4 regions of the Bacillus sp. UMB0893 genome follow, and region 1 is predicted to be linked to each of the others. Evidence: riboswitches for the same ligand, from Rfam matches in the RefSeq annotation. Region 1 holds a riboswitch; each other region holds the start of a gene.
The links. Region 1 has a riboswitch for S-adenosylmethionine ahead of CYJ36_RS14170 (O-acetylhomoserine aminocarboxypropyltransferase/cysteine synthase family protein). Riboswitches for the same ligand answer to the same signal wherever they lie in the genome.

Region 1 (6,165 bases):
TTACATAAGGTGATTCTGATCCTTCAAGTGCAATTGCATCCTTTTGCGGATTTAATCCGGCACCGATTGCATAGTTTGTATTGATTAAGACAGCATCGCCTTCATCGTTGTTATATGCCTGAGGAAGGATACTCGCTTCTACATCAGCTTTAAACTTAAGATTTTTTTTGTTTTCATCAATATCATCTACAGTTGCAGTTGTTTTATCTACGCCTTCTTTAATTGTGATTAAACCTTCGCTTTCAAGCAATGAAAGCATACGGCCATGGTCAGCTACAGAATTACTCATGATAATTGTGCCGCCTTCAGGAATATCATCCAGTGACTTATGTTTTTTAGAGTAAACACCGATTGGTTCGATATGAATTCCGCCGGCATTAACAAAATCATAGTCTTTGTTTTCAGCCATTTGAGACTCTAAATAAGGAATATGCTGAAAATAGTTTGCATCAATTTCTTTGCTTGCCAATGATTTATTAGGTAAGATGTAGTCTTGGAAAGGTACGATATCCAATTCGATGCCTTTTTCTTCAAGCAATGGCTGTGCTTCTTCTAAAATTTCTGCGTGAGGAACGTTTGAAGCACCAATTTTCAGCGTTTTTGTTTCTTCACCTTCTCCATTTCCTCCTCCTGAACCGCAAGCGGCAAGAGCGAAAGCAGATGTTGCAAATACAGCACTTAATAATAACTTTTTCATAATAAATCCTCCCTATCGTTTATCCATTTTTGATGTTATAAAATCTCCAATAAATTGGATGATAAATACGATGACTAAGATTAAGATTGTTGCAATCATGGTAACTGCATTATTATTTCTTTGGAATCCTTCGAGAAATGCAAGGTTGCCTAGGCCGCCTGCTCCTACTACCCCTGCCATGGCTGTATATCCAACGAGTGCAATGGCAGTAACTGTAATTCCGGAAATGAGAGCCGGCAAGGATTCAGGTATAAGAACTTTCCAGATAATCGTCGAAGTTTTTGCTCCCATTGATCTTGCAGCCTCAATGACACCTTTATCGATTTCACGGAGTGCAATTTCGACCATCCGGCCGTAAAATGGCGCAGCGCCTATTATTAATGCCGGCAAAGCAGCCTTCGCTCCAAGGAATGTATCAAGAATTGCTTTTGTAAACGGAATAAGCAGGATAATCAGCAAGATAAATGGAATCGAGCGAAAAATATTTACAAAAGCGGCGATCACAACATTTATTGCTTTGTTTTCCCAAATTCCGCCTTTTGATGTTAAGAATAATAAGAGTCCAAGTAATATTCCCAAGATAAAGGTAGCTGCTACTGAAAAGCCAGTCATGAATAACGTTTCACTTGTAGCTTCCCATACATTTTCCCATCTAACATTTTCAAACATTCGCAATCACCTCCACTTCAACTTCCTGACTGCGAATAAAAGCCATTGCTTTATTTAATTCTTCAATTTCGCCATCCATATGAATTAACAATGTTCCATATGATCCGCTTTGAGTTTGCGAGATTTTACCCTGCAGAATATTGACTTCAATGCTGTGCTGACGAATGAGATTCGTAATCAGCGGGCTCTCTGTTGAATCACCTACAAACGTTAATTGAATGACTGGACCTTTTGTATATTTTTCAAGAATGAGCTCCATCGTTTCTTGTGTATCATCAGGTTCTGTTATTTGCTTAACGAAGCGTTTCGTAATCGGCTGCTGCGGTCTTCTGAATACATCCAGCACTTCACCCTGTTCCACGATTTTGCCGTTTTCCATGACGGCAACACGATGGCAGATTTTACGGATAACATGCATTTCATGTGTAATTAAAACGATTGTTAAACCAAGTCTTTCATTAATATCAACAAGCAGGTCAAGAATTGAATCTGTTGTTTGAGGATCTAATGCAGATGTCGCCTCATCGCAAAGCAGCACTTTAGGGTTATTTGCAAGTGCCCTCGCAATCCCAACACGCTGCTTTTGTCCTCCACTCAGCTGAGATGGATAAGCATCTTCTCTTCCCTCGAGCCCGACAAGCTTAATAAGTTCATCTACGCGTTTTTGTCTCTGTTCTTTTTTGACACCTGCAATCTCCAATGGAAACGAAATGTTTTCCCGCACCGTTCTAGACCATAACAGATTAAAATGCTGAAATATCATGCTTATTTCATGTCTTGCTTTTCTCAGCTCGGCACCGCTGATTTTATCGATCTGCCGCCCTGCCACCTGAATGGATCCAGCAGAAGGTTTTTCAAGACCGTTCAGCAGTCGGATAAGGGAGCTTTTTCCTGCTCCGCTATAACCGATAATTCCAAAAATTTCACCTTGTTTTATATCTAAGGCAACCGAATCAACAGCTGTTACATTTCCATTTTTTGATTGAAATACCTTCCGGACATCCTTTAATGTAATCATTCCTTCACCTCTTCCCAAATTGCACTCACTATCATTTTGTACGAAACTTAAGAGGTTCATGTTATTAAACTAAAAAAGCCTTTCTGCAAAAATGAGCAGAAAGGCATATCTATAGAAGAACCTTTCTCTCATCTTTCAAAGCTGTTATAAGCTTTGAGTGAATTGGCACCTTTTCAATAAAATTGACGGTTGCCGGGCTTCGCAGGGCACTTCCCTCCACCTCTCTGGATAAGAGTCAAACAATATATTTAGTTAATATTCATTAAATTTAGTGAGTTTGTAGTACGAGAGTGATTTTATCATGTGTCAAAAGCCAGTGTCAAGAACAAAAGCGCAGGCGACTTGATCAGCCTGCTGAAAAAATAGAAAATTCAAAGGAATGCGGCTTTTTCACAATGAGCCGGACACTGTAGCTGGATGTGGATAACCTTATTATCTTTTCTTAAGTCATTCCTAACATCAATAAGCTGTTTTATCATTGAGAGTAGACGGATGATTTATTAAATGATTTCATTCCCGTTGCCTTGAAAATTGCCTGATCAAGATCTTCTTTGAGGTCATCGATATGCTCAATTCCAACAGATAAACGAATCAAATCCTCTGAAACTCCCGATTTTTGCAGCCCTTCTTCGCTTAGCTGCTGATGAGTCGTACTTGCCGGGTGAATGATTAAGCTTTTCGCATCACCAACATTTGCCACATGAGACCAAAGGTTGACCGAATTAATGACTTTAGCTCCCGCTGCACGGCCACCCTCAATCCCAAAAACTACAACTGCCCCTGCTCCTTTAGCTAAGTATTTAACTGCACGTGCTTTATCAGGATGCTGCTCATCTTCAGGATAAAGAACCCATTTAACTGCAGGATGTTCTTTTAAATATTGAACGATCTTTCTTGTATTAAAAATATGCTCCTTCATTCTTACATGAAGGGTTTCAAGGCCAAGATTAAATTGAAAAGCATTAAAAGGGCTGATTGCCGGACCTAAATCACGAAGTAATTGAACACGTGCCTTTACGATAAACGCAGCCTCTGGCAATGCCTCTGCATAAACGAGATTGTGGTAGCTTGGATCTGGTGAAATGAAGCCGGGAAACTTCTTACTATTCCAATCAAATTTCCCTCCATCTACAATAATGCCGCCAAGTGTTGTTCCATTTCCAAGCAGCCATTTCGTTGCTGAATGGATGACAATATCAGCTCCATGTTCAATTGGCCTGCATAAATAAGGGGTTGCAAATGTATTATCAATAATCAATGGAATCCCTGCTTCATGGGCAATTTTCGCAACAGCCTCTATATCAAGAACCTGCAAACTTGGATTTCCGATCGTTTCTGCAAATATTGCTTTTGTTTTAGGAGTGATGGCATTACGGAAATTCTCCGGATCTTCCGCATTAACAAATTTCGTTTGAATTCCATATCTAGGGAGTGTTGTTTCGAAAAGGTTATAAGTACCTCCATACAGACTTGATGCAGAGACAATTTCATCCCCTGCTCCTGCAATATTTAAAACAGCCAGTGTAATTGCAGCCATCCCGCTTGCAACCGCCAAACTGCCGATTCCACCTTCTAACTGCGCAACCCTCTCCTCAAACACCGTTGCTGTTGGATTATGTATCCTGGTATAAATATAACCCTGTTCCTTTAGAGCGAATAAATTAGAAGCATGATCCGTGTCATTAAAAACATAAGCATTTGATTGATAAATCGGTACAGCTCTTGCACCTGTTGATGGATCTTTTTGCAGACCTCCATGAACATTAATCGTTTCCAACCGGTATTTTTGTTGTTCCATTTTGCACATCCCCCTTATTTTAAGCATAAAAAAACCCCTTCAAAGAAGAGGCCGTCACCATTACTCTTCTTATCTGCCAGAGTCATCATTTAACTCTGCTGGAATTAGCACCGTGTCGTTACAACCGGTTGCCGGGCTTCATTGGGCCAAATCCCTCCGCCGCTCTTGATAAGGTAAAACTATTATCCTGAATCTACTAGAATTGTACCACCTAAGAAATCTGCCAGTCAATAAATAGTTAGAATTTTTAGATTTTTATTTGCATAGCTGCAAGATTGATTCTAGTCTTAAAATATTGCGAAAAGAACCTTTTACATCGATTGCCCCCAATTTCATCAGTTGTAATAGCCTTATGGGTGAATAAAAACAATCAAATATGTGACTGCTATCACCAGAAATATACACATGGGCATGTGCTGAACCAAGTTCATTGCTTAAAAAGCATTTTGATTTACATAATACAAGAAGGATAGGCTTTTGCTTAGAATTGCTAACCATTATTCTTAATTCTTCATTTGGCAATAAAGGCTTCACAAAATGAGTTTCATTTATTTTTTCAACTAATAAACATAAGTCCATATTTATACACTCCCCGTCCCCCGTTTCTTAATGGATGGATCTATCAATTAGAGCACATCATGATGAAAACCTATACCTATAGCTTCGGTAAAATACACATGATACCCTTTAAGAAAGGTTCGACAAGTAATGTTAGTTAAAAATTCCAGACAGGGACAAAGAGAGACAGGGAGAGACAAAATAATTAGTTATTCTATTTCCCGAGAAATATGTCAAATGCCGCCCTCAATCAGGCGGCATATTCTTTCAATATTTGATAAATATGTTCAACAGAGTGAAAAGCATATTTCTTTTGGACAACCGATCCGTTTTCGAAAACAAGCAGACACGGAACACTTTCTATTCCCCAATCCAATGCTTGTTTTGGCAGAAAATTAAGATTTGCCATATAAATATTTAAAGAAGGCAATGCTGCCTCAACAACAGTCAGCATTTTTTTCGCAAGCTGACACGTTCCGCAAAAAGGGGTATAAAGGTAGAGTATTCCTGTATCCATTTCGGCAAACATGTCTAATTGTTTTTCTTTTAGTTCAATCATTTTCTTTGCTCTTTAGACTCCCTTTATAAAAATTTCGCATGAACATCAATATTAGCACTTAAAAGGACAGCAGCTACATGCTGATCTGGTGCAGTTGCTACTTCCCTGTACATTCTATCAACAAATAAATGCGCGGCTTCAGGCAATTCCCGTTTGAATTGCTTTCTAAGTCGATCACCTGATTCATCTGAATCTACAAGCACATAAACATCACGATGAAATAATGCATCAATGAGTTCATCGAGCTTTGTTAGGCTGATTGTGCCATTTGTACATATGATTTCTACAGGTTCATTGACTACATTCAGAACCTTTCGCTTATCCGATTTTCCTTCAACAATAATGACTTTTTCTTTATCAACCTCAACTGCAGACATCGCCATCGCCATCACCTATTATCTAAAGTATGTGTCATCTATCTTTACAATACAATATTCGAAAGGCTGAGGTTGTTTCCTCAAAAATAATATGAACAAAAATGGCAGTGGATCATTCCACTGCCATTGGGTTAGCTTTGCCCTTGGTTAGCTATGCCTCAGGTTAGCACCAGCCGTTTTCTTCATCGCAGTCCACATACTTTTCATCATTGTCTGATAAAGTATCTGCATACCGGAAAAAGGAATGGTCTTCTTCTTCATACCCATTCTTCAATGACATTTGATTACCATCTTGACCAAAGGACATTGTTCCGATTTGATCTTTTTCAAAAAATAGGTTCAGCTGTCCTTCTGAAAAGCGACCTGTTACTCGATCTGTGATATTTAACCGTTTCTTTTCAAATGACATAAATGAACACCCTCCTTTTTAACAATTAGGGTGTCCATTACCCAGCCCGTTTATCAGTCTTCGTTTGTCATTTCCTCATA
Region 2 (6,165 bases), on a different contig from region 1:
GAAATGTATAGGTCAGCAAGGAAATTGCTTGCTGTAATCAGTTTTGAAGTTAGTTTCTTTTTAGGAATCGCATCCTGGGGTACCGTACGATCTGCCTTAGGGAAGGATGGACCTGGGTGGTGGTATGTTCCGTTGATCATCGCTTTATTCAGCACCATCTTATTCTATCTGTATAAGATGACGAAAATAAAAAGCAGCTATTAGCTGCTTTTTATTTCATTTCTTTTACCATAGTCACATGCGGAATACCGGCATCTAAAAATGTTTCTTTAGAAATGGTCGAATAGCCGAGCTTTGTATAAAATGGTTCTGCATGTGTTTGTGCGTTCAGCTTTAAGGTTTGCATCTCCTTTGACGCTGCAATTTCTTCAAGCTTTTCCATAATAATTTTACCTGCACCTTTTGATCGGTAATCAGGAAGGACACAAATGCGCTCTATTTTGCCGATGCCGTTCAGGATTCGGAAACGCCCGGCACCTACAGGCTTATCTCCGTCATACAAGACAACATGCGATGCTTCTCTTTCAAATTGATCAATTTCCTCTTCTTCAGGAACTTGCTGCTCTTCTACAAAAACTTTCGTGCGGACATCATATGCGTCCTGCAATTCTTCATCTGACTTTACAATTCTTGCGATCACTTAAAAACCTTCCTTTCCAAGCAGAAATGTTTCATATACGGTCCATGAGCCATTTTCAAGCTGATAAAGCAAATGGAAGCGGTCAATGGTTTCTTCATGCTGAAAGTCTGTCATTTTTAAGCTGCCAAGAACGTCTGAATGTTCATCATCCGATAGCTTTTGGCCAATTGTAATATGCGGCACAAATGCATATTCAGGTTCGATATCTGAAAAATATTCGTCATGGAGAGCTTCGTACAGCTTCATAATTTCCTCTGTTGGCTCAACTTTAAGATAAATGACATTATTCACTGGCGAAAAGGAACTGAACTTTTGTATGGAGATGGTTACCGGCTGCATCCGCTGCGCGATTTGACGAAGCTCTCTTGAAATGTCCCTAACTTGTTCATCCGTCGCTTCAAAAGGCTGTTTCAGCGTTAAATGAGGCGGAATCAAGGCATAATTGGGATCATAGCGCTTTCGATAAGAGTTAGCTGAATCCTGTAATTTTTTTGATGGAAAAATGGCAATTCCGTACTTCATAAGTGTTCCCTCCCATGTATAAAAATGTATTCATAGTATATCAAATTTCATTATTGAAGCATATAAGCCAATCAGAACATTGCTTTTAAGATCTTTTTTAAAGATGGCTGCCAAAATGTCCATTTGTGATCACCTTCAAATTCTTCATACACTGATGGAATTCCTTTTTTGGAAATAGCTTCTTTCAGTTCGCGGTTCGGATTGATGAAATTTTTCACTTCACCATCCGTCGTCTTTACTTCCGTTTCTTCAGTGCCGATTTGATGATAAACCGTTAAAAGGGCTGGCGAGGAAAATTCATCCACCATTTTCAGGACTTTTTCATCTGCATATGGTGATTGCATAATAACCTTGCCGAACGTATTCGGATAAGTCATTGCTGTCATGAAGGATACCGTACCTGCAAGTGAATCCCCAATTAAAGCACGTCCAGCTCCCATTTGGTAGGTTGGAAATTCCTTATCCAAATAGGGAACGACCTCATGAGCTAAAAATCGGATGTATGCTTTTTGCTTCGGTCCATCGGGATGATACTTATCACGGCGATCATGTACATCGCGATATGGAATGCCGACAATAATCACATTTTCAATTTCTCTTTCACTTAAAAGTTCTTCAGTCTGTCTTGAAATACGCCCAAGTCTGAAGTAATCCTGTCCATCCTGTGCAATGATCAGGCTGTACTTATAAAGTGGCGAGTAGTTCTTCGGCAAATAAATAAGGAGCGTTACTTCTTCTTCTAATTCCTTCGAATAAAGCAGCGTCTCTTTTACAATTCCTGCTTTCGCTGTCATCACAATTACCCCCAAAGATGATGGACGCTGTCACATCCACTAAAATGAATAAAAACGCTTCCATCCATTTTATCATGAAATGTGACAAAATTCTTGCATCACATATTATGCATGATTCAGTTTAGCTTTTTAACTGCTCCTGAAGCGGTATATTCCCATGCCAGACCTCATATTCCTTTTTAGAAGACAAGCCTAAAATTAAGCGATTGGAAGTGTGGGTCAATGAGGGTATCAATCAAAATGATCGCAAGTATCTATGCAGCTATCTCCATTTCCTTCTGGGGGATTTCCTTTGTTTCCACTAAAGCCGTGCTGGCTCAGCTTGATCCATTTACCTTGCTCTCAATCAGATTTGGAATTGCTTCTGTCTTTTTATTTTTCCTGCTGCTCATCCTCCGGCAAAATGTAAAAATGAAAATTCTTCACCTGCCACACGTATTCATCTTGGCAACACTGGGGATTTTTGTCCATCAGGTCGTACAGGCAGCCGCGCTTCAATCCATTCAGGCATCACAAGCCGGCTGGATTATTTCTTTTTCCCCTATTTTTACAGCCATCTTGGCATCTCTTTTTTTGAAAGAAGCATTTACCTTATTTAAGGCGATTGGAATGACAATGGCTATTGCAGGCGTTCTATTGATTACTTCTTATGGGCAGGGGGGATCTTTGACGTTTCATGCAAACATTGGATATCTTCTCATGATTTTAAGCACATTGAACTGGGCTGTCTATTCCATTCTTATAAAAAAATTAAGAATTCCCTATCCTGCTTTAACGGTCACTTTTTATACAAGCTTTATCGGATTTTTGATGACAGTGCCTTTCTTTTTAAGAAATAACGGATGGATAAAGATTGCAGCCCTTTCAAATGATACCTGGGCACACTTGCTGTTTCTCGGTATTTTTGTCTCTGCCATTGCCTACTGGTTTTGGGGCAAGGCCCTCGAAGTGATGGAGGCGACAAGAGTATCCTCTTTTTTATATTTCGAACCCCTGGCAACAGTGGCTGCAGCTGCTCTTTTATTGAATGAACCGGTTTTAATAGCAAGTGCAGCAGGGGGATTGCTGATTATAGCTGGTGTGATGATCGTGAATCGCAATAAGCCATTTTTTTAGAAAACCCCTTGCAAATTATATGAGAATGAGATAAGGTTATAAAAACAATTCAAAAAGTTCATACTATTTATTCTTATCCAGAGAGATGGAGGGTTCTGGCCCTGTGAAATCTCAGCAACCGGAAAAGAATGGGGCATATCCTATTCGAACCAAGGTGCTAAATCCAGCAAGCGTACTATGATGCTTGGGAGATAAGGAGAAGCCAGCTTACGATATCAACGTCTTCTTCTTAATGAGGAAGACGTTTTTTATTTTTTTAAAGGCATTTTAAAAGAGTCTTCATGAAAACAGCTTTTTGAAAAAACAATAGGACGGTGTTGGAAATGACAGAACGCATTGAAACAATCTTGGCGCAAATAGGCAATCGAAGTGAGAATACAACGGGAACAGTAAATCCACCCGTCTATTTTTCTACAGCATACCGGCATAATGGAATTGGGGAATCAACTGGATTTGATTACATCCGTACAGGGAATCCAACTCGTGCCATCCTTGAAAAAGCGATAGCTGAACTTGAACACGGAGACCAGGGCTATGCCTTCAGTTCAGGCATGGCAGCTATCCAAACCATTATGGCGCTGTTTAAAAGCGGAGATGAGCTGATTGTCTCTTCTGATTTATATGGCGGAACCTATCGGTTATTTGAAAAAGAGTGGCGGAAATACGGGCTAGTTTTTCATTATGCAGATTTTAAAGACGAGGACTGTACGCAGAAGCTGATCAATGAACGCACAAAGGCTATTTTTCTGGAAACACCGACAAATCCTTTGATGCAGGAAACAGAGGTCAGCGATATTGCCAAAATAGCACGTGAAAATAATGTATTGCTGATTGTCGATAACACATTTTACACACCAATCCTGCAAACGCCGATAGTGGATGGAGCGGATATCGTGATCCATAGTGCCACCAAATATTTAGGCGGCCACAATGATGTACTGGCAGGCTTGGTAGTGGCAAAGGGAAAAGAGCTTTGTGAAGAACTCGCTCAGCATCACAACGCGATTGGAGGAGTGCTCGCTCCTTTTGATTCATGGCTGCTGATTCGCGGAATGAAAACATTGGCTTTGCGGATGAAACAGCATGAGTCCAATGCTCGAAAGCTCGCATCATTTCTTGAAAAGCAGACAGAGGTGTCAGATGTTCTTTATCCGGGCAAAGGAGGAATGCTGTCATTCCGATTGCAGAAGGAAGACTGGGTGAATCCGTTTCTGAAAGCCCTGCAGACGATTACATTTGCTGAAAGCTTAGGCGGAGTGGAAAGCTTTATCACATATCCGGCAACACAGACACATATGGATATTCCTGAAGAGATACGCACGAAGAATGGTGTTTGCAACCGATTATTGCGCTTTTCAGTAGGAATTGAATATGCCGGCGATTTGGAGAAAGACCTTACACAGGCATTTGAGCTAATGAAGGAGGCTGACAAAGTTGAGCAACGATGATTGGAAGTTCGAAACGAAACTGCTTCACAATCGTCAAAAGGTGCAAAAAGAAACGGGAGCGGTGAGCGTTCCAATCCATCATTCCTCTACTTTTCACCAATTTGACTTCGATGATTACGGAAAATTTGATTACAGCAGATCCGGAAACCCAACACGAGAGGCATTGGAAGAAACGATCGCCGAGCTCGAAGGCGGCACAAAAGGCTTTGCCTTTGCATCTGGAATGGCTGCAATCTCAACCTGTTTTCTGCTGCTCTCCAAGGGAGATCACGTCTTAATCACGGAAGACGTATACGGTGGAACGTACCGTATCATTACTGATGTATTGAGCCGATTCGGCATAGAATACAGCTTTGTCGACATGACCGATTTGCATGAAGTAGCATCTCACATCAAAGAGAATACGAAAGTGATTTATGTTGAGACTCCATCAAATCCGCTTTTGAAAATTACCGACATACAGGGTATTACGAAGCTGGCAAAAGCGAATAACTGTTTAACGTTTTTGGATAATACGTTCTTAACTCCGGTCTTGCAGCGACCGCTTGAGCTTGGAGTCGATATCGTGCTTCACAGCGCTACGAAGTTTTTGGCTGGACACAGCGATGTCCTGGCCGGTCTTGCTGTTGTGAAAGGTGATGAGCTCGCGGCCCAAGTTCAAAAGCTGCAAAATGCATTTGGTGCGGTACTCGGCGTACAAGACAGCTGGCTTGTCCTGCGGGGAATCAAGACATTGAACGTCAGACTTCAGCAGTCTTCAGCGTCCGCACGCAAACTCGCAGACTACTTATCTAAACATAAGGCCGTACGCAACGTTTATTACCCAGGTTTAACATTTCATCCTGGCCATTCCATTCAGCGATATCAAGCAGACGGACCAGGTGCTGTGCTATCATTCACATTAGCTGACGAAGACGCCGTCCGCACACTTGTAAAAAACGTAGAATTGCCCGTCTTCGCAGTAAGCCTGGGAGCAGTAGAATCCATTCTATCGTATCCCGCAAGAATGTCCCACGCCGCTATGCCAAAAGAAGAGCGGGAACGCCGCGGAATCTCAGATGGACTATTGCGCATCAGCGTAGGCCTTGAGGATGCAGATGACTTGATCAAAGATTTTGAGCAGGCATTGGCGAAGCTGCCGGCTCATGCTAATAATATGTTGAGAGCTTGATAGATTGAGCGATTCCTTTGTGGGGGGTCGTTTTTTTTGTGGCTTTGGAAGTAATTGTCTGAACGGTCACAAATGAAGCTAAGCGGTCAGAAACAGGCTTGAACAGTCATAAATAAGGCCCGAGCGGTCAGAAACGATGCCTGAGCGGTCAAACCAATGAAACAAGTCTATCCCAGTCAAAGAAGGAGTGCTCTTTTGCTAGAAAAAGAGGTATTTGTGTTTGGAAGATGGCGATCAGCACTGAATAACAAATAGAAATCTGACAGAAATTGTCTGAACGGTCACAAACGAAGTCGAGCGGTCAGAAACAGGATTGAGCGGTCATAAATAAGGCCCGAGCGGTCAGAAACGATGCCTAAGCGGTCAAACCAATGAAACAAGTCTATCCCAGTCAAAGAAGGAGTGCTCTTTTGCTAGAAAAAGAGGTATTTGTGTTTGGAAGAAGGTGATCAGCACTGAATAACAAATAGAAAT
Region 3 (6,165 bases), on a different contig from region 1:
TTGAAGAGCTTTTAAAGCTTACAGACGAAGATGTAAAGATGAGTGAAAAACAAAAAAAGGTAGTCGAAGCAGCAATTGAAATTTTTGCAGATAAAGGGTTTGCCGCAGCATCAACAAGTGAAATCGCCAAAAAAGCAGGAGTTGCGGAAGGAACTATTTTCCGTCATTATCAAACGAAAAAGGATTTGCTGTTCGCGATTGTCATGCCTACCATTACAAAGTTTATCGCTCCTTTTTTAGTAAGGAATTTTCTCCAGGACGTTACGAAGCAGAACCATCAGGACGTTGAACAGATGCTGCGGTACATTCTTGAAAACCGGTATGATTTTATAAAAAAGAACCACCCTGTCATCAAGATTTTACTGCAGGAAGCCTTTTTCCATGAAGAATTCAGAGGTGAACTCCGTAAAGTCGTTGAAGAACATGCGGTGGAGAAATTGAAACAGCTGATTACACATTTTCAGGAAAAAGGGGAAATTATCGATCTCCCGCCTGAAACTGTTCTGCGGATGATCATCACCACGATCATGGGTTTCTTGATTGGAAGGTTTATTATCCTGCCAGATCTGAACTGGGATGATGAAGCGGAAAAAGAGTATACGATTCAATTTCTCTTGCACGGATTGACCCAAAAAGGAGAACATAGCTAGAAAAATGTTTCTTTTGCGTCCTTATAGAAAAAAGAAAGGCAGTGGGATTTCTAATTTGAAATCGCGCTGCTTTTCTCATTTTTAAAAAGTGGTGTTCTATTAGTGTGGTCACTCATTTGAATGGGACAGCGTTTGTTCTGTCATATCCTTCTAAAGAACCAAATAACAGAAAATTGAGAATAATACTTAAACCAGTTATAAGTATATGATAAAATGTTGGTGAAACGTTTCGATTGCACCAAAATGAATTGAAAGGGGTAAATAATGAATAAAGCAAATTGGTTAAGTTTACTTTTCATGTTCAGTCTTTTAGTTAATCTATTGGTTGTCCCATCTGCATCCGCTGGAGATGAAGGAAACGACCGTGCTTTTCGGGCAGAATTGAAAGCGATCTCAAAGAAGACCTATACCTATTTTCAGGATCACACGGATCCGAAAACTGGACTTACTTATGATGAAACGCGATATACGGAAACTGGTAAAAAGGATGCGACTCATACATCGCCTACAAATATCGGAATGTACATGATGAGTACGGTTTCTGCTCAAGAAATGGGCTTTATTTCAAAGAGTGAAGCAGTTAAGCGCATTCAGCTGACATTAAATACACTGGAAAAATTAGAAAAGTGGAATGGATTATTTTATAATTGGTATAACACGAATGATGGCTCACTTAAGAAGGAATGGGGCCAATTTATCTCCCAGGTGGACAATGGATGGCTGTCAGCGGGATTAATCGTTGTCGGACAAGCGTATGAGGAGTTAAACTCTCAGACAAGCAAGTTGGTTAATGATATGAACTATACTACTCTCTATGACCCGCAAGTGGGACAGTTCCGCGGAGGATACGATGCAGCACAAGGAAAGCTCACCGATCATCATTACGGATTGTTCTACACAGAGCCTCGTGTTGCGAGCTATATTTCCATCGGCAAAGGGGATGTGCCAAGTGAGCACTGGTGGAAAATGTACCGGACAATGCCAAGAGAATGGGACTGGCAGGCGCAAATTCCAGAAGGCCAAAACGCAGAATATGATGGAGTAACAGTATATGAAGGGCATTACACTTACCAAGATGTAAAGTTTGTTCCGAGCTGGGGGGGCAGTATGTTTGAAGGACTCATGCCTGGGATCGTCTTAAAGGAAAAAGAGCTTGGGAAAGATGCACTAGGATTAAATAACAAGCGTCATGTGGATCTTCAAGTCGCTTTTGCAAAAGAGAAGGGCTACCCTGCGTGGGGATTCTCTCCAGCTGCGACGCCTGAGGGATACAGTGAGTTTGCGGCAACGCCACTTGGTACTTCCGGTTACAAGGATGGCGCAACAGTTACTGCTCATGCGACGTTCCTCGCTTTAGAATATGCACCAAGGGAAGCACATAAAAACATTAAAGCACTAAAAAAATTAAAAACCTACAGCAAATACGGATTTTATGATTCAGTAAATGTACAGACGGGTGAGGTAGCAAAAGCATATCTTGCACTGGATCAGGGGATGATTATGGTGTCAATCGCCAACTATCTGAAAGATGGTGTAATTCGGGAATATTTCCATGATGATCCGATTGGGGAAAAACCTGAAGAACTATTAGAGAAAGAAAAATTTTCAATTCAATAATAGAAGGAATCATCAGAGCCTTTGGTTTTCTGGTGTTTTTTTCAACCATAAACAAAAAGCGTCCGTGCGACGGACGCTTTTATATAGGCTCTTTTCGTAAAGTTTGCTGCTTTTAGAAAAAATGGTTTAAACCTTTAGTGGATTGTAGCAGAAGGCACTTGACTCCTGCGGGAAATAGAGGCTCCCATCCCTCCCCGGAAAGCAAGTGCCTGCAGCGGAAATCCACGGGTACAATGAATAACCAATAATAACAATCAATGCGAAAACAGCCTTTATATAAAACTTAACGAACTGCTTTGAATCTCGGATATCGAATAAGGATGGACACAATTCCGCATAATGCAATCAAAATCGGATAAAACGAATAAGGCAGGATATCTGTTGGTGAAATCGAAGCAAACTGAGCTGCAGTAAGCATTTGAGCACCATAAGGAATTAAACCCTGTATACTGCAAGAGAAAATATCCAATAGACTGGCAGATTTGCGTTTATCGATTTCATACGTATCGGCCATATCTTTTGCGAGCGGACCTGCTGCAATAATAGAGATGGTATTATTCGCCGTCGCAAGGTTTGTCGTACTGACTAGACCGGCAATGGCAAATTCAGCACCCTTTTTAGAAGATATTCTGCGTGTCATCGCATCTAAAATAAAGTGAATGCCTCCGTTTCGTTTAATCAGTTCAACCATACCGCCAATTAAGAGGGAAAGAATGACTAGTTCGGCCATCCCCATGATACCCTCCGTTATTTTTTGAAAAAAGCTCGTTAATTGATAGCTCCCATCAGATAACCCGATAATTCCGCTCAAAAGAATGCCTCCAGTTAATACGATAATGACATTCATTCCAAGCAGAGCTGTGATTAGAACCGCAATATACGGAATCATCTTAATAAAACTGAAATCTCCAGGTGAAACAGGAGATTGGCTGCCATGTGTAATCAAAATTAAAACAACACACGTAATGATGGCAGCAGGCAATACAATGAAAAAGTTTACCTTGAACTTATCTCTCATTTCTGTCTGCTGTGTCCGAACTGCTGCAATGGTTGTATCTGAAATAAAAGATAAGTTGTCACCGAACATCGCTCCGCCTATAACCGCAGCCATTGCGAGGGCAATCGAGATATCAGCCTCTGCACTGATGCCGACTCCAATTGGAGCCAAGGCAGCAATGGTTCCCATTGAAGTACCCATAGCAAGTGAAATAAAGGCTGCAATGATAAAAAGTCCAACGATCAAAAAGCTTTGCGGCAGAATAGATAGAGCAAGGTTAACTGTGGATTCAACAGCACCCATTCCCTTTGCAGCTTCTGAGAATGCACCGGCTAAAATAAAAATAAAGACCATAATCATTAAGTCGGGATGACCTGCACCTTTAGCAAAATTCTCAACCTTTGCAGTGAACGTCTCTTTCCGATTCATCATAAGAGCTGCTCCAGCTGCAATGATAATTGCAACAAGTATTGGCATTTTATAAAAATCGCCTGTAATGATTCCAGATCCTACAAATAGGGCAAGAAATATTATCAATGGCAATAAAGCAAGTCCATTTCCTTTTTTATCCATGTGTACCACCTTTCTTTTTATAAAAAAAGATCTCTTCTAAAGGAGAAGAGATCTTAAATCCGGAATGGAATAAACCTCTTCTCATCTTTCAAGCGCAAAGCTTGCTGGAATTGGCACAGCACTCGAAATCCGAGTCCGCTGCCGAGGCATCACAGGGCCAGTCCCTCTGCCTCTCTTAATAAGAAGATATATGTGTGTTTAAAAAATGACCTTTTCTACATTAAGGGGTAAAAGTGCAAAAGTCAAATGGTAGTTTTTATTAAAAAATTTTATCGAAATTATTTGAATTTTATATCTATAATAGAATAAAATAGACTATACAGTCGGTTTATTAATTTGACCATCATCCTAAGAAGGTGAATTCGTGGCTCCGATCGTAACAGAGGAATACAAGGAGAAAAAGAAACAGCATATCTTAGAAAGTGCGCTTAAGGCATTTGGTGAAAAAGGCTTCCAGCTTGCGACGATCGACGATATTGTCGCTGAATCCGGATTAAGCAAAGGTGCTATCTACAACTATTTCAAAAGCAAGGAAGACATTTATATGCAGCTGATGCAGTTGCGAACAGAGCAGAATATTAACAAGCTGAAAACCAGTTTTTTAGAGAGCAAGTCGGCGATAAAGAAGCTGCATCAGTTTTTCACAAATTATGCAGATATCGAGCTATCGCAAAAATGGCAAAGAATGATTGGGGTTCATCTTGAATTCTGGATTCATTCCGGGCGTGATGAAGAGCTGAAGGAAGTCATAACAGATCGCTATCAAAACGTTTATCAAGCGCTTTTAATCGAGATTATTGAGGAAGGCATCAGACAGCATGAATTTAAAGACGATGCTGATCCAGGGCTTGTGTCGTCTATGGTGTGGGGATCCATTGACGGTATATGCCTGCACTATTCAGTTATCGGCGAGAGCTATCCTTTTCAAAAACAAATTTGTGCATTAGAAGAAATGGTCCTAATGTATCTAAAAAAAGGGGAAGTTTGATGAGGTTTTTAGAAGGAGAAAATGTCTATTTGCGTCCTTTTAGAAAAGAAGACTTTGAGATGGTCTTTGAATCTGTTCAAGACAAAGAGATTCGCAGGCTTACCGGGACGCAAACGTTTTTTACAATGGAAAAAATCGAAAAGGCATATGAAAGCTTTGCACTGGACAAAAATAGAATGGATCTTGTCATTGTGTTAAAGGAAACAGACGAACCGATAGGCGATCTTGCTTTGCTGGATATGGACCTTTTAAATCGAAATGCCAGTGTCAGAATCGCCTTAAACGATGAAAAGCAGCGAGGAAGAGGGCTTGGAACAGAAGCAATGAAATTAATTCTCGAACATGGTTTTCATAACTTGGGACTCCACCGGATTGGGCTGAATGTGTATCACTTCAATGAAAGAGCAAAAAGGTCTTATGAAAAGCTCGGTTTTAAACAGGAAGGGGTCATTCGAGGAGACCTTTTTTATGAAGGTGAGTTTCATGACAATATCTTAATGGGCGTTTTAGCTGAGGAATTCTGGGAAGCAATTAAGAAAAGAGGGATGTCATGATCACAATGAAGCGATTATCCCAATGTACACTTGAAGAAGCTTTGACTGCCTGGAACAGAGGCTTTGAGGGATACTATTTTGATATGACACTATCTATTGAAAACTTTTTTAATCGAATGGTGCTTGAAAATCTATCTCCAGTTTTATCCGTGGTCGCCTTCCATGAGGCAAAACCTGTTGGTCTTATTTTAAATGGAATCAGAACAATCAATGGCAAGAAAGTAGCATGGAATGGGGGAACCGGTGTGGCTCCTGAGTACCGCAGCAAGGGAGTAGGAGTAAAGATGATGGAAGAGGTTCTGTCACTCTATGAAAAAGAAGAAGTAGATATAGCTACCCTTGAAGCTGTATCTCATAATAATCGTGCCATTAAGCTCTATGAAAAAATGGGCTATAAAATTATTGATCGAATTGCGCATCTTGGGCATTCTGCACCAATAAATGTTGAGAAACCAAACAGCGGATTCTCCATTCAGGTGAAAAAACCACACGAAGTGCAGGATATCTCTTTTTACAAAAAACAAATTCCATGGCAGGTGCAGTGGCAAAATATTCGGGACGGGGAATCCGTTCTAGCGATAGATGAAACTGGAGAGACAATCGGATTTGCCTTGTCAAAACGGAAGTATGATGATGAGGGAAAGCTATCAGATATTCTTTTATTTCAATGTGAAGCAAGACCAGACCATCAGGAGCAAGAAACCATCGTTCGATCCCTGCTCCACGAGGCATTCGCGTTTTCACACAATGATGAACTCCACCGCACAGCAGTCAATCTGTCTAAGT
Region 4 (6,165 bases), on a different contig from region 1:
GGGCACTAAAATATGGTCGATCTGCAGAAGAAGTCATCATCCTGCCTGGAATTTGCCCAATCATAGGGGAAACGGAAGAGGAAGCTAAAGAAAAAGAGGCAAAACTTCATGAATTAACCAATCCTGAATACAGCCTTCTGCAGCTTTCTAATCGTATCGGCATTGATTTGACATCATATCCGCTGAATGGTCCGCTGCCAGAGCTGCCTGAAATGAAAGAAGTCAAAGGCCATCAAAGCAGAACGAAGCTCATCCGAGATCTTGCAAATAAGGAACAATTAACGATAAGGCAGCTTCTCATCCGTCTTGCAGGAGGCCGCGGCCATTTCACAATAGCGGGTACGCCAAACCAAATAGCGGATGAACTTGAATTGTGGTTTAAAAATGGTGCAGCAGATGGATTTAACATTATGCCTCAGCTTATGAGCGAAGGCTTTGATGATTTTATTCAATTGGTGATACCTGAACTCCAGCGCCGAGGACTGTTTCGAAATGAGTATACAAGTGATACACTTCGAGGAAATCTTGGTCTCTCGGTTCCCGGTGAAAAAACAAAAGTCCTTAACTAGGAAAAAAAGGGGGACCAATTATGATATCAGCTCGCAAATCAAAACCAATAGGAGTCATAAGCCTAGTGCTGCTCATTCAAGTCATGTTGTCAGGATGCGGAGCTCAAACAAGTTCTGCTGGAAAGGAAGCTGAATCTCCTAAAGGTAAAATAACAGTTCATATAGGTGTTCAGGGAAGCACTGGAGTCTTGCCATACGCACGAGAGAAAAAGTCGTTTGAAAAAGCATTTGAGAAGGCTGGTGCTGAAGTAAAGTGGCATGAGTTTGCTAGCGGGCCGCCCCATTTTGAAGCATTAGCGTCTGGCAGGCTTGATTTTGGAGCAACGGGTGGAACCCCTTTAATTGCAGGACAATCTGGCGGAGTCGATTTTAAGGCAATTGCTGTTACAACAGACGGTAAAAAAGGAAACTCGATTGTAGTTCCAAAAGGAAGCACTATAAAAGATTTAAAGGATTTAAAAGGAAAGAAATTAGCAGTAGCTAAAGGAAGCAGTGCGTATAATTTTCTGTATATGGCGCTTGAACGGGCAGGACTAACAGATGAAGATATTAAAATTGTTCAGCTGCAGCCAGATGAGGCAAGACCTGCTTTAGATAACGGATCAATCGATGCTTGGTCAACATGGGAGCCTTATGTCACAACTGCGGTCTTCCAAACTGGAGCAGAAGTCTTGGTCAGCGGGGAAGACGTGAATATTAATGCGCCAGGTTTTCTTATTGCACGAACGAAATTTACAGAAGAGAATCCGGAGCTGACTGTCCTTTTTTTAAAAACTTATGAAGAGGTTAGGAAGCACTTTGTTGAAAACATAGATGAAGTATCAAAAGAAATTGCTGATTCTGAACATGTAGAAGTGGATATTATTAAAACGGTCTTAACTAATACAACAGCAATTTTATCCCCAACAACAGACGAATTTAAAAAGGCTCACCAAGAACAAGCTGATTTTCTGTATGAAGCAGGTGGGATTACGAAAGAAATTGATACTTCTAAAGTGATAGAAAACCGGTTTGTTGAACAAGCTTTAAAAAAGGATAACAAATGAGAATTATTCTGGCAGATTAAAAGAAGATGCTTATTTCAGCATCCTCTCTTTTTTTGATTAGGACTACTTAAGGTGGGTTAATGAAAGATATCTTATGTATATTAATAGATTTCTGCATTTGTAATCTTTGGCAGAGTATATTTGGAGGAAGGCGGTATCATCACTCGAGTACTCTAAAATGAAACATTCTTTGAAAAAACCTCCTCTAAGTTGAAATAAGGAGGTTATTTCATATTAATTTTTACTCATATTCCTTCAAAACCTTCTCAATATATGAATTATCCACCACTTCAGTTACATCCAATTCCTTTTTAAGTCCGCCAAGGTCTAACAGAAGATTTGCTGTGTTTTGCTGTTCATTAACGATTTTCTTCTCAATTGGAGTATTTACTGGAACAGAGTTCTCTAATACTTTACGAATTACTTCCTTATCAGTCTTTTTAAGCTCTGAATAGATAGCAATCGCTTCATCTTTATTTTCATTTTGCCATCTTGTTGCTTTTTCAGTTACTTTTAAATAAAGCTCAACTAATTCAGGGTGTTCCTCAGCAAATTGAGTTCTGACGATTTGGAAGCCTGGACTGAAGGTTCCGATCGCTTCTCCATTTGAAATAATCTTTGCTTCATTGTTTACAACTTGAATGGATTGATAAGGCTCCCAAATCGCCCATGCATCCACTGACTTTGTCTCATAGGCAGCCTGTGCTTCATCTGGCTGAAGCTGAATAATTTCAACTTCTGCAGGCTTGATGTTTTCCTTTTCCAATAAGCGATACAAAAGACCGAAAGCACTGCTTCCTTTTGCAACAGCTATTTTCTTTCCTTTTAGATCTTTAGGAGATGTGATGGAACTATCCTTAGGAACAAGAATAGCATCTCCTTTTTCGCCAGTGCTTGCCGTTGCAATTTCAGTAAAAGAAATACCTGCACCTTGACCGGAAAGGACAGGGATATTTCCGACACGTCCAAAATCAAGCCGGTTCGATGCAATGGCCTCAAAATAGGAAGGGCCGCTTTGAAATTCAACCCAGTTGACTTTAGCACCTGCTTTTTCAAATTCTTCTTCAAACCACCCTTTTTGCTTAGCGATTAAAATTGGCCAAATGCTTTGCTGAATCCCAATGTTGACGGTTACCTCATCTTTCTTGTCAGCTGAATTCGCTGATTCGGATTGGCAGCCTGCAAGAATTGCAAAGATAAATATGAAGATAAATAGATTAAAAGTGTACTTATTAGAACTCATTTTCATTCCCCCATTTATGATGTGATAATCTGACAGCTAATTTGGTAGATCACTTCCTTTGCCGCAGAAACAGGAAAGGCCCTATCCATTAGCAAATGAAATTACTAAAAGACAGGGCCTTCGGTTGACTGATCGGCTCAATTATTTTATTTATTATAATCATCATAATATTTAGTATTCAGATTAGTCAAGTTGGAATTATTTTAAATCCACCTTGACTAATCTGAATAATCAGAATAAAATAATTATATTATATATACACGTCGACTAGATCACTAGAGGCTTTAATTTTGTTCAATCAATGAGCAGAGTTAGAGCCTCTTCGCATATCACAAAGGGAGGAAAATATCTTATGAGATCTTTGTTAATTGCCGGAGGAGATAATATTGAGAAAATCAGTATGCGGCTGGAGCAGCATGGAGTTAAAGTCGTAACTCACATTGACGGAAGAAAACCGAAACTTGTATTAAAGGAAATACCAAGTAAAGTGGACATCGTTTTAATCATCACTGATTATATTAATCATAATCTTTCCAGGGTGGTAAAAAAGAAAGCTCAGGAAAAATCAATTCCTATTTGTTTCTCCAATCGTTCGTGGAATTCGATTTCAACCGAGATTAAGAGGATGATTGATTCATAACAAATTCAATTTTGATAAGATGGATTCATGATTTTGCTGATCGGTCATCCGAAAGCTCATACCCTCAAAAGGTATGAGCTTTTTTATTCAAAAGGAGGTGTTAGCAGTTGGATAAGGACCAGAATGAAACGATTTATCAGGTACTTGAATTAATAAATAAAATAAAAGATGGATCATTAATCATCACGTTTTATAATGGGGAAATTACCCAATTAGATAGTACCGAGTATTTTTATTTAATGGATGACATTTAATACGAGTATATTTATAGGAATATTTTTCTGGATTACCAGTAAGATAGAATGGAGATCTATTTACAATTAAATTGAATTTCTTCTTATCAAGAGAGGCGGAGGGAATGGCCCGATGAAACCTCAGCAGCAGATTCTATCACTAGAAGACTGTGCTAAATCCATCAAGCATGATGCTTGGAAGATGAGAAGAGGTATGCTGGAAAGCTATGAAACCTCTTCTTAAAGACGGAAGGGGTTTTTTACTGATAAAAACCCTTCATTTGAAAACATGATAAAGGGGTGCGCGAAATGGGAACTATTATTCGGCAGGCTATTGAAAAAAGAAAGAGTCATTTAATCAGTAAGCTGTTAAGCAATGGCATTTACAAAAAAAATGATCTGCATTTATTTGAACTGACATTAACTGAGCTTGAAGAGGAATTCAAGAGGACTTTAAAAATGCAATGAAATTAAACAGTCATAAGTTTTTTTCTATCTATATGTCTAGATTGAACTTCATTTCGAATGAAGATAGGTTTGGATTTGGAGAGGGTGTTATATAGGAACCATGTTCCATTTTTAAAAAATAAATAGTAAAATAATAGAAAAAAGTAGAGAAGGATCGATGAATTATCATCTGATGTGAGGATAGAAGCCATGGTGAGAAAAATGAAAGATGATTTTGAAGATATTAAAAACATATTACAGCAGGTTACTGAAGAATCTACGAGTTTTCTTAAGGGGCTTGAATTTCGATCAGCAGCTGTCCAGCCGCCACTTTTTCAAAGGGATCGACTTCCTTCTGAAGGCCTTGGGGCTATATCTGCATTAGAAACCTTCAAGGAAATCTATGCTCCTTATCTTAGTGGAAGTGCTGGTTCCCGTTATTTGGGTTTTGTAACAGGCGGCTCAACACCAGCGGCCATAGCAGGAGATTGGCTTGTTAGTGTATATGATCAAAATGTTGTCGTTAAAGAAGACTCAGTTGCTGTCAACCTAGAGATGAAGACTATTGACATGTTGAAGGAATTATTTCATCTTCCTGATGAATATAGCGGAGCTTTTGTCAGCGGAGCCACAATGGCGAATTTTGTTGGTCTTGCTTTAGCAAGGCAATGGGTGGCGCATCAGCATGGGATTAATATCTCACAACAAGGCCTTTACAGTCTTCCGAGAATGAATGTGGTTGGCGGTTCTCTGCACTCCAGCATCTATAAAGCTCTATCAATGCTTGGTATGGGAAGAGAGTCTGTTCAAACGATTCCACTTTTGTCAGACAGAGAAGCTATTGATATATCAAAACTTCGGGAGTTTCTAAGAAAAAATCAAGGTGAGCCTTGTATCGTCGTAGCTAATGCAGGTACAGTCAATACAGTAGATTTTGATGATCTAAGAGAAGTAATTAAGCTAAAGGATAAATACTCTTTTTGGCTTCATGTCGATGCAGCCTTTGGCGGATTTGCCGCTTGCTCCCCAAAATACAAAGAATTGGTACAGGGTATGGATCAAGCTGACTCAATCACGATCGATGCACATAAATGGCTCAATGTTCCGTATGATTCTGCCATGCAGTTTACCCGTCATAAGCAATTACAAGTTGAGGTGTTTCAAAATAATGCCGCTTATCTGGGAAGTTCAATTCAAAATCCGGAATTTATTCATTTAACACCTGAAAATTCAAGACGTTTTCGTGCTTTGCCTGCATGGTTTACATTAAAAGCATATGGGAAGGAAGGATATAAGGAAGTCGTTGAACGAAACGCAGAAATGGCTCAATTACTTTCTAATCGATTGGAACAAAGTCCATTTTTACGATTGGTTGCTCCAACGAGACTTAATGTCGTTTGCTTTACTCTAGCATATGAAGGGGTAACGATGGAAGATATTAAGAAATATCTCCAATCATTAAAACAGGATGGGCGTGTATTTATGACACCAACCATCTATCAAGGAACCCCTGCTGTCCGTGCAGCATTCAGTAATTGGCGTACGGACGAGAACGATGTAGAAATCATTTGGGATGCTTTAGGTTATGCAATAAAAGAAATGAATAGGTAGGAATTTTTTAGTTTGAAATTGGATCGAGGGCTTCTGTAGGCTGCCTGATTTCTTTTTTATGTTACGAGGGGGATATACCATGGTCGAAGAATTTAGATTAACGGATGGCCCTAAGGCATCATTTATCTGACACTATTTATACATAGAAAAACGGCTAACAGCTCCCTATGTTGCACTTTTAGAATATATTGTTTTTAAAAAGTTAATAAGAGACTTCCTCATTTGGAATTCAGCATCTTCTTGTTATACACCCCTTGTACAACAAAATAATAGTTTGAAAGGGAGTCAACCAATATGCAGCATTTATCTTTACCTAAAGAATTAGAGAGATTCAAGAAAGACATTGAAGCAACTCTGCAGCCTACGATTAAAATCT

Region 2: it holds a riboswitch for S-adenosylmethionine, as region 1 does, so the genes downstream of both, CYJ36_RS00690 (methionine biosynthesis PLP-dependent protein) here and CYJ36_RS14170 (O-acetylhomoserine aminocarboxypropyltransferase/cysteine synthase family protein) in region 1, are expected to answer to the same signal.
Region 3: it holds a riboswitch for S-adenosylmethionine, as region 1 does, so the genes downstream of both, CYJ36_RS21095 (Na+/H+ antiporter NhaC family protein) here and CYJ36_RS14170 (O-acetylhomoserine aminocarboxypropyltransferase/cysteine synthase family protein) in region 1, are expected to answer to the same signal.
Region 4: it holds a riboswitch for S-adenosylmethionine, as region 1 does, so the genes downstream of both, fbpA (Fur-regulated basic protein FbpA) here and CYJ36_RS14170 (O-acetylhomoserine aminocarboxypropyltransferase/cysteine synthase family protein) in region 1, are expected to answer to the same signal.

Annotation. Positions count from the first base shown of each region.
Region 1 is NZ_PKLB01000006.1:109,651-115,815, forward strand. Features, by position in the region: gene CYJ36_RS14155 (MetQ/NlpA family ABC transporter substrate-binding protein) at 1-697, opposite strand, end outside; gene CYJ36_RS14160 (methionine ABC transporter permease) at 710-1,366, opposite strand; gene CYJ36_RS14165 (methionine ABC transporter ATP-binding protein) at 1,359-2,384, opposite strand; SAM riboswitch class I at 2,510-2,619, opposite strand; gene CYJ36_RS14170 (O-acetylhomoserine aminocarboxypropyltransferase/cysteine synthase family protein) at 2,860-4,182, opposite strand; SAM riboswitch class I at 4,249-4,357, opposite strand; gene CYJ36_RS14175 (hypothetical protein) at 4,438-4,761, opposite strand; gene CYJ36_RS14180 (thioredoxin family protein) at 4,991-5,299, opposite strand; gene CYJ36_RS14185 (toprim domain-containing protein) at 5,323-5,676, opposite strand; gene CYJ36_RS14190 (YusG family protein) at 5,840-6,085, opposite strand; gene gcvH (glycine cleavage system protein GcvH) at 6,139-6,165, opposite strand, start outside.
Region 2 is NZ_PKLB01000001.1:140,559-146,723, forward strand. Features, by position in the region: gene CYJ36_RS23950 (hypothetical protein) at 1-204, shown strand, start outside; gene CYJ36_RS00670 (GNAT family N-acetyltransferase) at 212-640, opposite strand; gene CYJ36_RS00675 (YjcG family protein) at 641-1,162, opposite strand; gene CYJ36_RS00680 (alpha/beta hydrolase) at 1,234-1,956, opposite strand; gene CYJ36_RS00685 (DMT family transporter) at 2,179-3,072, shown strand; SAM riboswitch class I at 3,143-3,270, shown strand; gene CYJ36_RS00690 (methionine biosynthesis PLP-dependent protein) at 3,396-4,520, shown strand; gene metC (cystathionine beta-lyase) at 4,507-5,691, shown strand.
Region 3 is NZ_PKLB01000011.1:28,754-34,918, reverse strand. Features, by position in the region: gene CYJ36_RS21105 (TetR/AcrR family transcriptional regulator) at 1-650, shown strand, start outside; gene CYJ36_RS21100 (glucoamylase family protein) at 915-2,267, shown strand; gene CYJ36_RS21095 (Na+/H+ antiporter NhaC family protein) at 2,551-3,837, opposite strand; SAM riboswitch class I at 3,916-4,022, opposite strand; gene CYJ36_RS21090 (TetR/AcrR family transcriptional regulator) at 4,202-4,825, shown strand; gene CYJ36_RS21085 (GNAT family N-acetyltransferase) at 4,825-5,379, shown strand; gene CYJ36_RS21080 (GNAT family N-acetyltransferase) at 5,376-6,165, shown strand, end outside.
Region 4 is NZ_PKLB01000009.1:113,181-119,345, reverse strand. Features, by position in the region: gene CYJ36_RS19270 (LLM class flavin-dependent oxidoreductase) at 1-569, shown strand, start outside; gene CYJ36_RS19265 (aliphatic sulfonate ABC transporter substrate-binding protein) at 653-1,615, shown strand; gene CYJ36_RS19260 (aliphatic sulfonate ABC transporter substrate-binding protein) at 1,857-2,858, opposite strand; gene CYJ36_RS19255 (DUF2325 domain-containing protein) at 3,211-3,498, shown strand; gene CYJ36_RS19250 (DUF2292 domain-containing protein) at 3,606-3,752, shown strand; SAM riboswitch class I at 3,833-3,940, shown strand; gene fbpA (Fur-regulated basic protein FbpA) at 4,041-4,199, shown strand; gene CYJ36_RS19240 (pyridoxal phosphate-dependent decarboxylase family protein) at 4,389-5,789, shown strand; gene CYJ36_RS19235 (YwqG family protein) at 6,084-6,165, shown strand, end outside.